3 regions of the Bermanella marisrubri genome follow, and region 3 is predicted to be linked to each of the others. Evidence: predicted binding sites of a transcription regulator. Region 3 holds the regulator's gene; each other region holds the start of a gene.

What was found. The regulator FNR, encoded in region 3, switches genes on or off when oxygen is low (the NO sensors DNR and NnrR bind a similar motif). The targets are predictions, from matches to a motif close to TTGATNTANATCAA.
Positions count from the first base shown of each region.
Region 1: a site for FNR is predicted at 1,679-1,692, ahead of HF888_RS06850 (OmpW/AlkL family protein). Genes of this name have one in related genera too.
Region 2: a site for FNR is predicted at 1,386-1,399, ahead of HF888_RS00040 (DUF4856 domain-containing protein). Genes of this name have one in related genera too.

Region 1 covers NZ_CP051183.1:1,481,012-1,484,294, reverse strand. The annotation lists gene HF888_RS06860 (SDR family oxidoreductase) at 1-656, opposite strand, end outside; gene HF888_RS06855 (TetR/AcrR family transcriptional regulator) at 802-1,437, shown strand; gene HF888_RS06850 (OmpW/AlkL family protein) at 1,760-2,440, shown strand; gene HF888_RS06845 (DUF5677 domain-containing protein) at 2,728-3,283, opposite strand, start outside.
Region 2 covers NZ_CP051183.1:10,114-13,396, reverse strand. The annotation lists gene HF888_RS00050 (GGDEF domain-containing protein) at 1-368, shown strand, start outside; gene htpX (protease HtpX) at 381-1,265, opposite strand; gene HF888_RS00040 (DUF4856 domain-containing protein) at 1,519-2,964, shown strand; gene HF888_RS00035 (imelysin family protein) at 3,041-3,283, shown strand, end outside.
Region 3 covers NZ_CP051183.1:2,098,972-2,102,254, reverse strand. The annotation lists gene ttcA (tRNA 2-thiocytidine(32) synthetase TtcA) at 1-940, opposite strand, end outside; gene HF888_RS09765 (hypothetical protein) at 1,045-1,536, opposite strand; gene fnr (fumarate/nitrate reduction transcriptional regulator Fnr) at 1,778-2,548, opposite strand; gene HF888_RS09755 (sulfite exporter TauE/SafE family protein) at 2,675-3,283, opposite strand, start outside.

The DNA of each region.
Region 1 (3,283 bases), 620 kb from region 3:
GGCACTGCATCCTCTAATTTAGGAATAATGGCTTTAAACGCACCGTCGTAGGTGTCCATACCGCTAGAAATAATCCAACCTGGAGCAATGGCATTCACACGCACGCCAGACTGGCCCCATTCATAGGCAGCCGTCTTAGTGAAATTATCCATGCCTGCGCGGGCCGCACCCGAGTGCCCCATGCCCGGCATACCGCCCCACATATCGGCAATGATATTGACGATGCTGCCGCCGGTTTTCACCATGCTCTGGTTATACACTTCGCGGGCGAATAAAAAACCACCTACAAGATTGGTGCGCATAACGGTTTCAAACCCTTTTTGATTGATGGCCGCCAATGGCGATGGATACTGACCGCCAGCATTATTGAGTAAGCCATGAACCGCACCGTTATCCGCCACAATGGCCTTCACCACGGCTTTCACGCTTTCTTCATCGCGGATATCACAGGCGTGGAAGCTAGCGTTGCCGCCGTCTTCTTGAATTTCTGCCGCGACCGTTTGCAACTTCTCTTCCTTTCGGCCAATCAGTACCACATGGGCCCCTAAGCTGGCTAGCTCGTGGGCACAGCAACGGCCAATACCACTGCCGCCGCCTGTCACTACATGGACCTGACCTGCAAACAAACTGTCTTTAAATACGCTGTTATAACCCATCTATGGCCACCCTATTCCTATGGCATACATCACTAATCAGTCTATAAATCACAACATACCAAGCAAGCGCTTGGTTTACAATGCAAAATGTTTCAGAAATAATGACCAAATACTCCAGCAAGGCCTTTTCGCTTAGGAAACGTGAATGAATTTAGACGCACTCGATACTGTTGATACCCGCGACCCCGTCCTTAAAGACTTAATCCATAAAGGCCAAGTCACCGATCCGCACTCGGCCAAGGGTAAACTGATGCGTGCTGCCGCCCACCTATTTAAGAGCAAAGGCTACGAGCGCACCACCGTGCGTGAACTGGGTGCTGCCGTGGGCATACAAAGCGGAAGCCTGTTCCACCACTTTAAAAGCAAAGAAGAAATCCTACTGGCCGTGATGGAAGAAACCATCATCATTAACATGGCCCGCATGAACGCCGCTTTAAGTGATAGCAAAGACGCTGGCGAAAAACTGCACGCATTAATTCGCTGCGAACTGGACAGCGTACACACAGATACCGGCGAAGCCATGAGCGTATTGGTATATGAATGGCGCAGCCTTTCGCCAGACAAGCAAAAGTACGTACTGCAATTGCGGGATGAATACGAAACCTTATGGCTCAATACCATCGAAGAATGTAAACAGCAGGGACTGATTCAGCACGACGCGTTTATTTTACGGCGATTATTAACCGGGGCCATTGGTTGGACCACCACCTGGTATCGCCCAGATGGTAATTTAAGTTTGGAAGACCTGGCAAAACAGACTTTATTGCTTGCTATTAAATAGTCAGCTATTAAATAGTCTGCTATCAAATAATTAGCGGTTAAGTAATCAAAGATCAATAAACATACAAACCAATCGCAACCGACTAACTAAAACAGCAATAAAAGCAGCAATAAAAGCAGCACAAAAGCAAAAGATATAAAGGCCCAGTATTTTGTAATTTACGATAAGACAAAAATGCGGGCCTTGTCTTAAATCAGGTTTTTAACCGACTACTCAAATAAATTTATTTAGCCTACCTAAGTTGATTTAGATCACTTCAGCCCTTTTCTCGTTTCTTACTATGGACGCATCTAATAAACGTGCAACATAAAGGAAACGAAGTATGTTGAAAAAAACCTTAGCCCCTTCTGTACTAGCCACTTCTATTGCATTGGCTTTTTCTACACCGGCCATGGCCTATGAAGCAGGTGATATTTTATTGCGTGTAGGTACAGCAACCGTCGCGCCAGAAAAAACTAGCGATGATATTGATCAAATAGCTGGCCAAGCAGTAGAAGCCAACGACAATACGCAACTGGGTATTTCTGGTACCTACATGATCACCGATCAACTCGGTGTTGAAGTATTAGGTGCGACGCCTTTTAGTCACGATATTGAAGCCAAAGCGGGAACGCTTGGAGCCGAAGGTGCTGCCATTGGTGAAATCAAACACCTACCACCCACCATTAGTGCGCAATACTACCCGATGGATAAAAACAGCAAGCTACAACCATACGTAGGTGCTGGCTTAAACATCACCGTATTCTTCGATGAAGAAACAGGCGCAGGTGCAGAAGGTTTAGGTTACGACGAATTGTCTTTAGATAACTCTGTTGGTCTTGCTGTACAAGCGGGTGTGGATTACGCATTTGATGAGAAGATGTTTGTTAACGCATCTGTTATGTATGCCAAGATCGGCACAGAAGCCACGCTAAGTGATAGCACAGGCACTGCTCCAGACCTAACCGTTAACTACGACCTAGACCCATTAGTCTATCGCGTTAACTTTGGCTACAAGTTTTAATAGCCCACTACAATAAAAACCCAACAAACGGTTGCAAGCGTTCATTGGGTTACCAGAAGTTCGACTGGATTGCCCGCCATAGTGCGGGCTTTTTTGGTTTTGGTTAAAAAATCTAAATTAACGGGACAAGAGAGACCAATACAATAAAATGTGCGGTGAATTTCAATAGTATTTTCAAGCTGACCTAGCGCCTTGCACAGCCGCCGGCAAAACTGGCGCGTAATTGCGACAGTAATTTAAGTGACAGTTTTGACGGTCGTTTGCTGCCACTTGTTATGAGCTGCCATCTATTTAAGCTGATCTGGGTGAAATGGGTATTTATCAATAAATTCGCACATCTTTTGAGCTAGGCGAACCATTCCAGTTACAAACTGATCATCAACTTCTATGGCCGCTAACATTAAATGAACTCTTATTGAGTTTGAAAGAAAGCATGTTTCAGCAACTTCTATATACATTTCTTTAGCAAGACCATGTTCAAATTGTCCATGGCAATATTCTTCGGCAGACCTTCCACCATGTATAAAACTCGAAAGCTCGGCGTACTCAGGAATTAATTTAAGAAGGTAATTATTGTCACCACCTAAACTTGATGGGTTACCCTTAAGATACCTAATTATACTCCGGTGCTTCCATTTTGAAGTTATTCTTCCAAGCTCTTTCTGGCTAATGTTCAATTCAGGGTGTTCTTTTTTTAACTTTTTCAAGACCTGTGAATCTGTGCTAGTGCCGAGCATAGATTTCGCAACATCAGAGGCCTTTATATATGACAATGCCTCACTAATGCACATGTACTTAATGTATTCATAGCCTACCTCATCAGTCTTTTCAGTTAGAAACCTT
Region 2 (3,283 bases), 1.4 Mb from region 3:
TGCAGCTCATCAGTCGTCAGGTGAAAAAAGGCACCCGTGAAACTGATCTGCTAGCTCGTTACGGTGGTGAGGAATTTGTGGTACTGCTGCCGGAAACCAAGCAAGAGGATGCGGTTAGTGTTGCGGAGAAAATCATCGAGGCGGTCGCGACCAGCCCATTTCATTTTCGCGGCAAGCGAGTGCAAATTACCATAAGCTGTGGTGTAGCCAGTTTTAAAAAAGGTTATCGACCCGAGCAAGTGTTTGACGCAGCCGATGCAGCCCTGTATCGAGCGAAAGAAAATGGGCGCAACCAGTATCAGCTGGGTGTACTGAAAGGCCTGCCCGGCGATCAAGCCGGACAGGATGACGTAGTAACTGAAGGTTAGAGAGCCTGTACTTTAGCGGCCATAGCGCGCTTGCAATGCTGCGATGCGCTTCTCCAGAGGCGGGTGGCTCATGAATAAACCACCCAGCGCATTTTTTAATTCACCGCTAATACCAAACGCTACCATCTCATCTGGCATGTCACTAGGTTGGCCATATTCTGCGCGCAAACGGGCTAATGCACTCACCATAGCCGCTGGACTGACTAACTCGGCACCGGCAATGTCCGCGCGATATTCCCGGCGACGACTGAACCAGAAAACAATAGTGCTGGCCAAAATACCCAAAATAACTTCGGCAAAGAAAGTAGCGATATAAAAACCTATGCCGTGGCCGTTCTCATTTTTAAATACAGCTCGGTCAATGAATGAGCCGATGATACGGGCAAAAAACATAACAAAGGCGTTCACCACACCCTGAATCAGCGTCAGGGTAACCATATCACCATTGGCAACGTGGCCAATTTCGTGACCTAAAACCGCTTCTACTTCTTCGCGCGTCATTTTGTTCAAAAGACCTGTACTCACTGCCACGAGCGAGTCATTGCGGTTCCAACCGGTGGCGAAGGCGTTGGCCTGCGGACTGGCAAACACCCCTACTTCTGGCATGCCGATACCGGCTTTTTCTGCCAGCTTGGCGACGGTACCCACTAGCCACTGCTCATCCGCATTGCTTGGTTGGTCAATGATGCGCACACCCATGCTGCGCTTGGCCATCCATTTCGATAGGAAAAGCGAAACAAATGAGCCCACCATGCCGAACACAAGGCAGAAAATCATCAAGTTGGTGTAATCCAAGCCTTGGGCCGTCATATAGCTGCCCACGCCAAGCAAGCTAAGGGTAATGCTAGCCACTGCCACGATGGCAATATTGGTGGCTAAGAAAAGCAAAATCCGCATGAGTGCAATCCTCAATGGTTAATAAACTTCCCCAATAATGGGGTAACAACCAAAAACTTCAATTGGTAAGAGCCTGCCAGGCAATAAAAAGTTTCCGGTTTCGTACTGATCAAAGCAGAACTGATATGCGTCATCAAAAGCAAACAAAAATGAGAATCTGTATCATTACTATTGTGTGCAACAGTCTGTTTCGATATTATCGGCAGCATCAGACTTTTTAACTATTCAGACCTCAATTTGAGTGGAGTAATTAATGAATAAAATCAAATTAGCAGTAGCGCTTTCAGCTGCAAGCCTATTGGCTGCATGTGGTAGCGATAGCGATGATAAAAACAATGGTGTGGATACCCCAACCACTTATGAATTCTTAAGCAAGGTTACCGAGGGTGAGTCTTCTGTTGTCTTTACTGGACAAGCGGCTCGTCAGTTGTTGATCAGCGAGCTTAAGAAATATTCAGGCTCTGATGAGTTTCAAGCATTGACTAACAAGCAGACTGCATTAGATAACCTCAATACTATCTATGCCAAGGGTGTTGACTCTGATGAAGTAAATAGCTTAATTGATTTTAACTTGTACGATGGAACGGGTGCGACCAGTGTGCCGGTGAGCGTTGAGGCTCCTCTTACACTAGAGCAAACAGACTACAGCGATGTCTTCTCTGTATCTGGCGCGAAAAACCTACAAGGCAAGCTAGCTGGCTGCGACAATGATTTGTCCATGAGTGAGTTTATTGGTTGGGAAATCGCACAGGGTGATATTCAGGACTGTGGTCAAGATGATGTAGCCGTAGAAGATGAAAACGACAAACCACATACTCTATTGCAAACGTGGTTTGACGAACTAGCCACTTTAGCTACGGACGGTAATGCAAATACCACAATTGTTAACGACCAAGGTCACGATCTACAACAATTAATTCAGAAATTCCTTTTTGGTGCGGTGACATATTCTCAAGCAGCACGCGACTATCTGAAAGCGGACAAAGGATTGCTTAAGCAAAACTCTGAAGGTGATAAAGCAGGTGCGAAAGACTATACGGCGCTAGAGCATCAATGGGATGAAGGTTTTGGCTACTTCGGCGCATCTCTTGATTACTTAAATAAAACTGATGCGGAAATTAAGGCATCTGCTGAAAGCGATGTAGATGGCAATGAATCTATCGATCTTTTGCGTGGTGAATATAACTATGGCCTTTCAGTTTACTCTGCCAAAGTGGATACCTACTCTGATGCGGATGACTTAAATCTAAGTGCTGATGCTATGGAAGCGTTTTTAGAAGGTCGCCAAATCATCCAAGACAACTTTGGTACAGATCCGGTTGAAGGCGAAGGCTATCATGTGCAACTTGTTGAGACTTCTGAGCGCGCGTTAGCGGCTATGGAAAAAACCATTGCCGGTGCAGCTATCCATTACATCAATTCTACTATCGATGATGTAACAAATTACGATGGAAGCGATATCGCAAGTCTTGCAAAACATTGGTCAGAATTAAAAGGCTTTGCATTAAGCTTGCAGTTTAGCCCAGTGGCGATTATTTCAGAAGCTGATCTAAAAGAGGTTCATGAGAAAATTGGTACTACGCCTAAAGCGAGCGCATCAGCAGCTAACGCAGAACAATTCATTGCAGATCTAGAAGCAGCTCGGACTATTTTAGTGGAAGCTTACGGATTTGATGCCGCAGTAGCTGCTACTTGGTAATGCAAATAAGAGTTATATAATACTCCTTTTCTTAAGGCCGTCTTTGACGGCCTTTTGTCGGTTAAGAGGTTATAAAATGCGTAATAAAATTGTGGGAATCAGTTTAGCGGTATTGGGTTTAACCGCCTGTGGAGGTTCCGACTCAGGTGGAACCGTATCCGATGCTTGTAACGAATTGAACAGTGAGTCATTTAGCTGCGATACCATGCTGAATGACTTGGTGGCAGAAGGTGTTCAGCCGCTAGCCACGGAATTTAAAACAGAACTGTTGGAACTGGATACAGCCGTGGATGCATACTGTGATGCTTCCGGTACCAAA
Region 3 (3,283 bases):
GGTTGTCTGGTCGTAGACGCGGGGGAGCTTCAGCAAAATCCCCCACTCCCTCTATCACTTGCCCATCGCCAAATCCTTGATCGTCTCGTTCACTTGATCGATCGATTTGTAAATTTTCAAAGTCAAACAGTTGTTTATCGGCCATTTGTGATGGTGCAATGTTTTGCATCGAATTAAAAATTTGTTGAATTCGACCAGGATGCTCCTTGTCCCATTGTTCCAGCATGGCTTTAATATTCTGTCGCTGTAGGTTTTCTTGGGAGCCACAAAGGTTGCACGGAATAATTGGAAATTGTTTATATTCTGAGAAGGCCGCAATGTCCGATTCTTTACAATAAGCCATAGGTCGAATGACGATGTTGCGTTTATCGTCAGACAGCAGTTTTGGCGGCATAGCGGCTAGACGAGCACCATAAAACATATTGAGAAACATGGTTTCTACGATGTCGTCACGATGGTGACCCAAAGCGACTTTATTCGCACCGATATCCTCAGCAAAGCCATATAAGGTGCCACGTCTCAAACGTGAACATAAACCGCATGTAGTACGACCTTCGGGTACCTTTTCTTTTACGACAGAGTAGGTATCTCGGTTGACGATGTAGTATTCGATATCCAATGAGTCTAGGTATTCAGGTAGAACATGTTCTGGAAAGCCGGGTTGTTTTTGGTCAAGGTTGACCGCGACTAATTCGAACGAAACTGGGGCGCTTTTCTGCAAATTCTGCAGGATATCAAGCATGGTGTAGCTGTCTTTACCGCCGGATAGGCACACCATGATACGGTCACCGTCTTCGATCATATTGAAGTCTGCAATAGCTCGGCCAACTTCACGGCGCAAGCGTTTTTGCAGTTTATTGAATTCGGTTTTTTGCTTTTTTTCCGCCGGCGACGTTTCTGCATTTAAGGCAGTGGCGCTAGCATCAACAAATTGGACCATGATACGACTCGGTTTAACCTAGAACTAGGGCGCGGATTCTAACGTAAATCCGCGCGGGTTCCTACTCAGGTTTGTAACCCGCTGACAGACCTGGCCCATGGATGTTACGCGGCGCGGCAGTCCGCCTCTAGGAGGGGTTTAACCCGTTCCATGAAGCGTTCAACGCTAGCGTGAGGACGACTGTGAAAGTGGCGGCGCCAAAAGCGCGCTACTGAGTCTAGATCTCTTGCTTTGGGTATATCACTGGTCTTACGTTTATAGATCAACCAAGCAATAGCCGTGGCATAGCGAAGATTAGTCGCCAATTCTTGGTGAGGATTGGCTAGAAACTCATGTTGGCTTGCCAATCCTCGAACTTTACTTGCTAGCTCAGGGTTATTGACGAGATATTTATCCCAAACGTTGCGGTGGCATTTGGCACTTATTTGGTAAACGCCAATGCCTTTATGCTTACTGCCAATAAGGTGAAACCCCAGTTCTGATTCCATGGCAGCAGTAGCCATAAGAAGAAAACGGGCATCTTCGTTATCTTCGCCCAAGTATTTGAGGGTGGGGCGAATCACCAAGTGTATTAGCTCGCTGGGACAGATTCCCATGTCTTCCTTTCCTTTTAATGATTTTGTATCAGCGAGTTAGCATCTACTATCACGCAAAATCTCATGTTTCTGTTTTCTATACTGAACATTAGATGGAAACTGACAAAATGCAAAAAATACTTGCAATTTTATTTTTGCTTATAAAAGAGAGGGTTAGAGAGAAATGCGAGAATTAGTAAGACTAAAGTTGTAGGCACAGACCTATCCTTCACGACAGACCTGTGCAAAATCAGGTAAATAATCAGATGCTATGTTCACAGGACGCTTTAATATCAGGATTGCCGGCAAGCTTATTAAGGCCATGAATGTCCAAGAGTGTGACTTCTTTACCTTCCGTACTAATGAGCTCGCTCTTTTGCATACGGGTAAATATGCGGCTGACAGTTTCTACTGCAAGACCTAAATAGTTACTGATATCCACACGAGACATTGAGAGTCGGAAGGTCTTGGGTGAAAAACCACGGCGCTCGAAACGGCTACTTAGATCCAGTAGAAAATAAGCTAGGCGTTCGTCAGCGGTTTTTTTCGATAATTGCAGCATCATTTGCTGATCCTGACGAATTTCGCCACTCATATTACGCATCATTTGGCGACGTAACCCTGGAATTTCGTCACAAAGGCTGTCTAACTTGTCTAAAGGCAGTTCACAAACAGTCGTGGTTTCCAAGGCTTTTGCTGTCAGCGGGTAGCTTTCTTCGCTATAGCCAGATAGGCCCACGATTTCACTGGCTAGATGAAAGCCTGTGATCTGCTCTTCACCACTGGGCGCAACGGTGTAGCTCTTAATTGCCCCTGTACGAATGGCGTATACCGCTTTGAAATCGTCGCCTTGTTTAAACAGAGTTTCGCCTTTTTGCAGCGGACGACCACGTTTGATGATCTCGTCTAGTGCATCAAGATCTTCGTTATCTAGAGCAATCGGTAGGCAAAGCGAGCTTAGACTGCATGTACTGCAGTGGGGTTTACCAGCACCGCTTTTTGCCAGGGAAATAATGTTTTTATCAACTGCCATAAACAATCCTTCAATCTTGGCACGGTGCATGTTATTAGCACCTATAACCTAAATGTTGGGTAAAACCATTTGCTTAGTCAAGAGCAACAGTGCTTAACTTAGGCTGCAAACATGTGCAGTAAGAAGTTAGATTTGAGTCGACCATGTGGCATAGAGTGTCCACACTCCAAATCCTACCACAAAAGTACCAGACATTAACTTGACCCATGTCTTTGACTTCAACTTTGTAAGCTGTTGAGTTAACAGGGCAAAGCTAAAGAGGGCGGGTAAATTACCTAAGCCAAATACCATCATTAAGCTCGCACTTTTGACTGGATCAGCGGCTACTAAAGCCCAACTCAGAGTACTGTAGACTAAACCACAAGGCAGGAAACCCCAAACCATACCGAGTGGAATGGCTTGCTTTAATGAGTGTGTAGGGATAAGGCCTTTGCTGAGAGGTTGTAGTCGTCGCCAAAGGCCGCTGCCGGCACGCTCGATCCACGCAAGCATTTGAGTTTGTCCTGCTAGATAAAACCCCATCAAGATTAATAAGATCCCAGATATGGTTCGTAAAACTAGGCCGACATTACTGTGGCTTTCACTTAACCACAGTCCAATGATGCCTGCTGCAAAACCTAAAGCGCCATAGGTCAAGATTCTCCCTATATGGTACCCCAGCTGCAGTGTTGGCTTGGGTCCATTCATGGAAAGTGCGCCAACGATGCCGCCGCACATGCCCATACAGTGGACGCT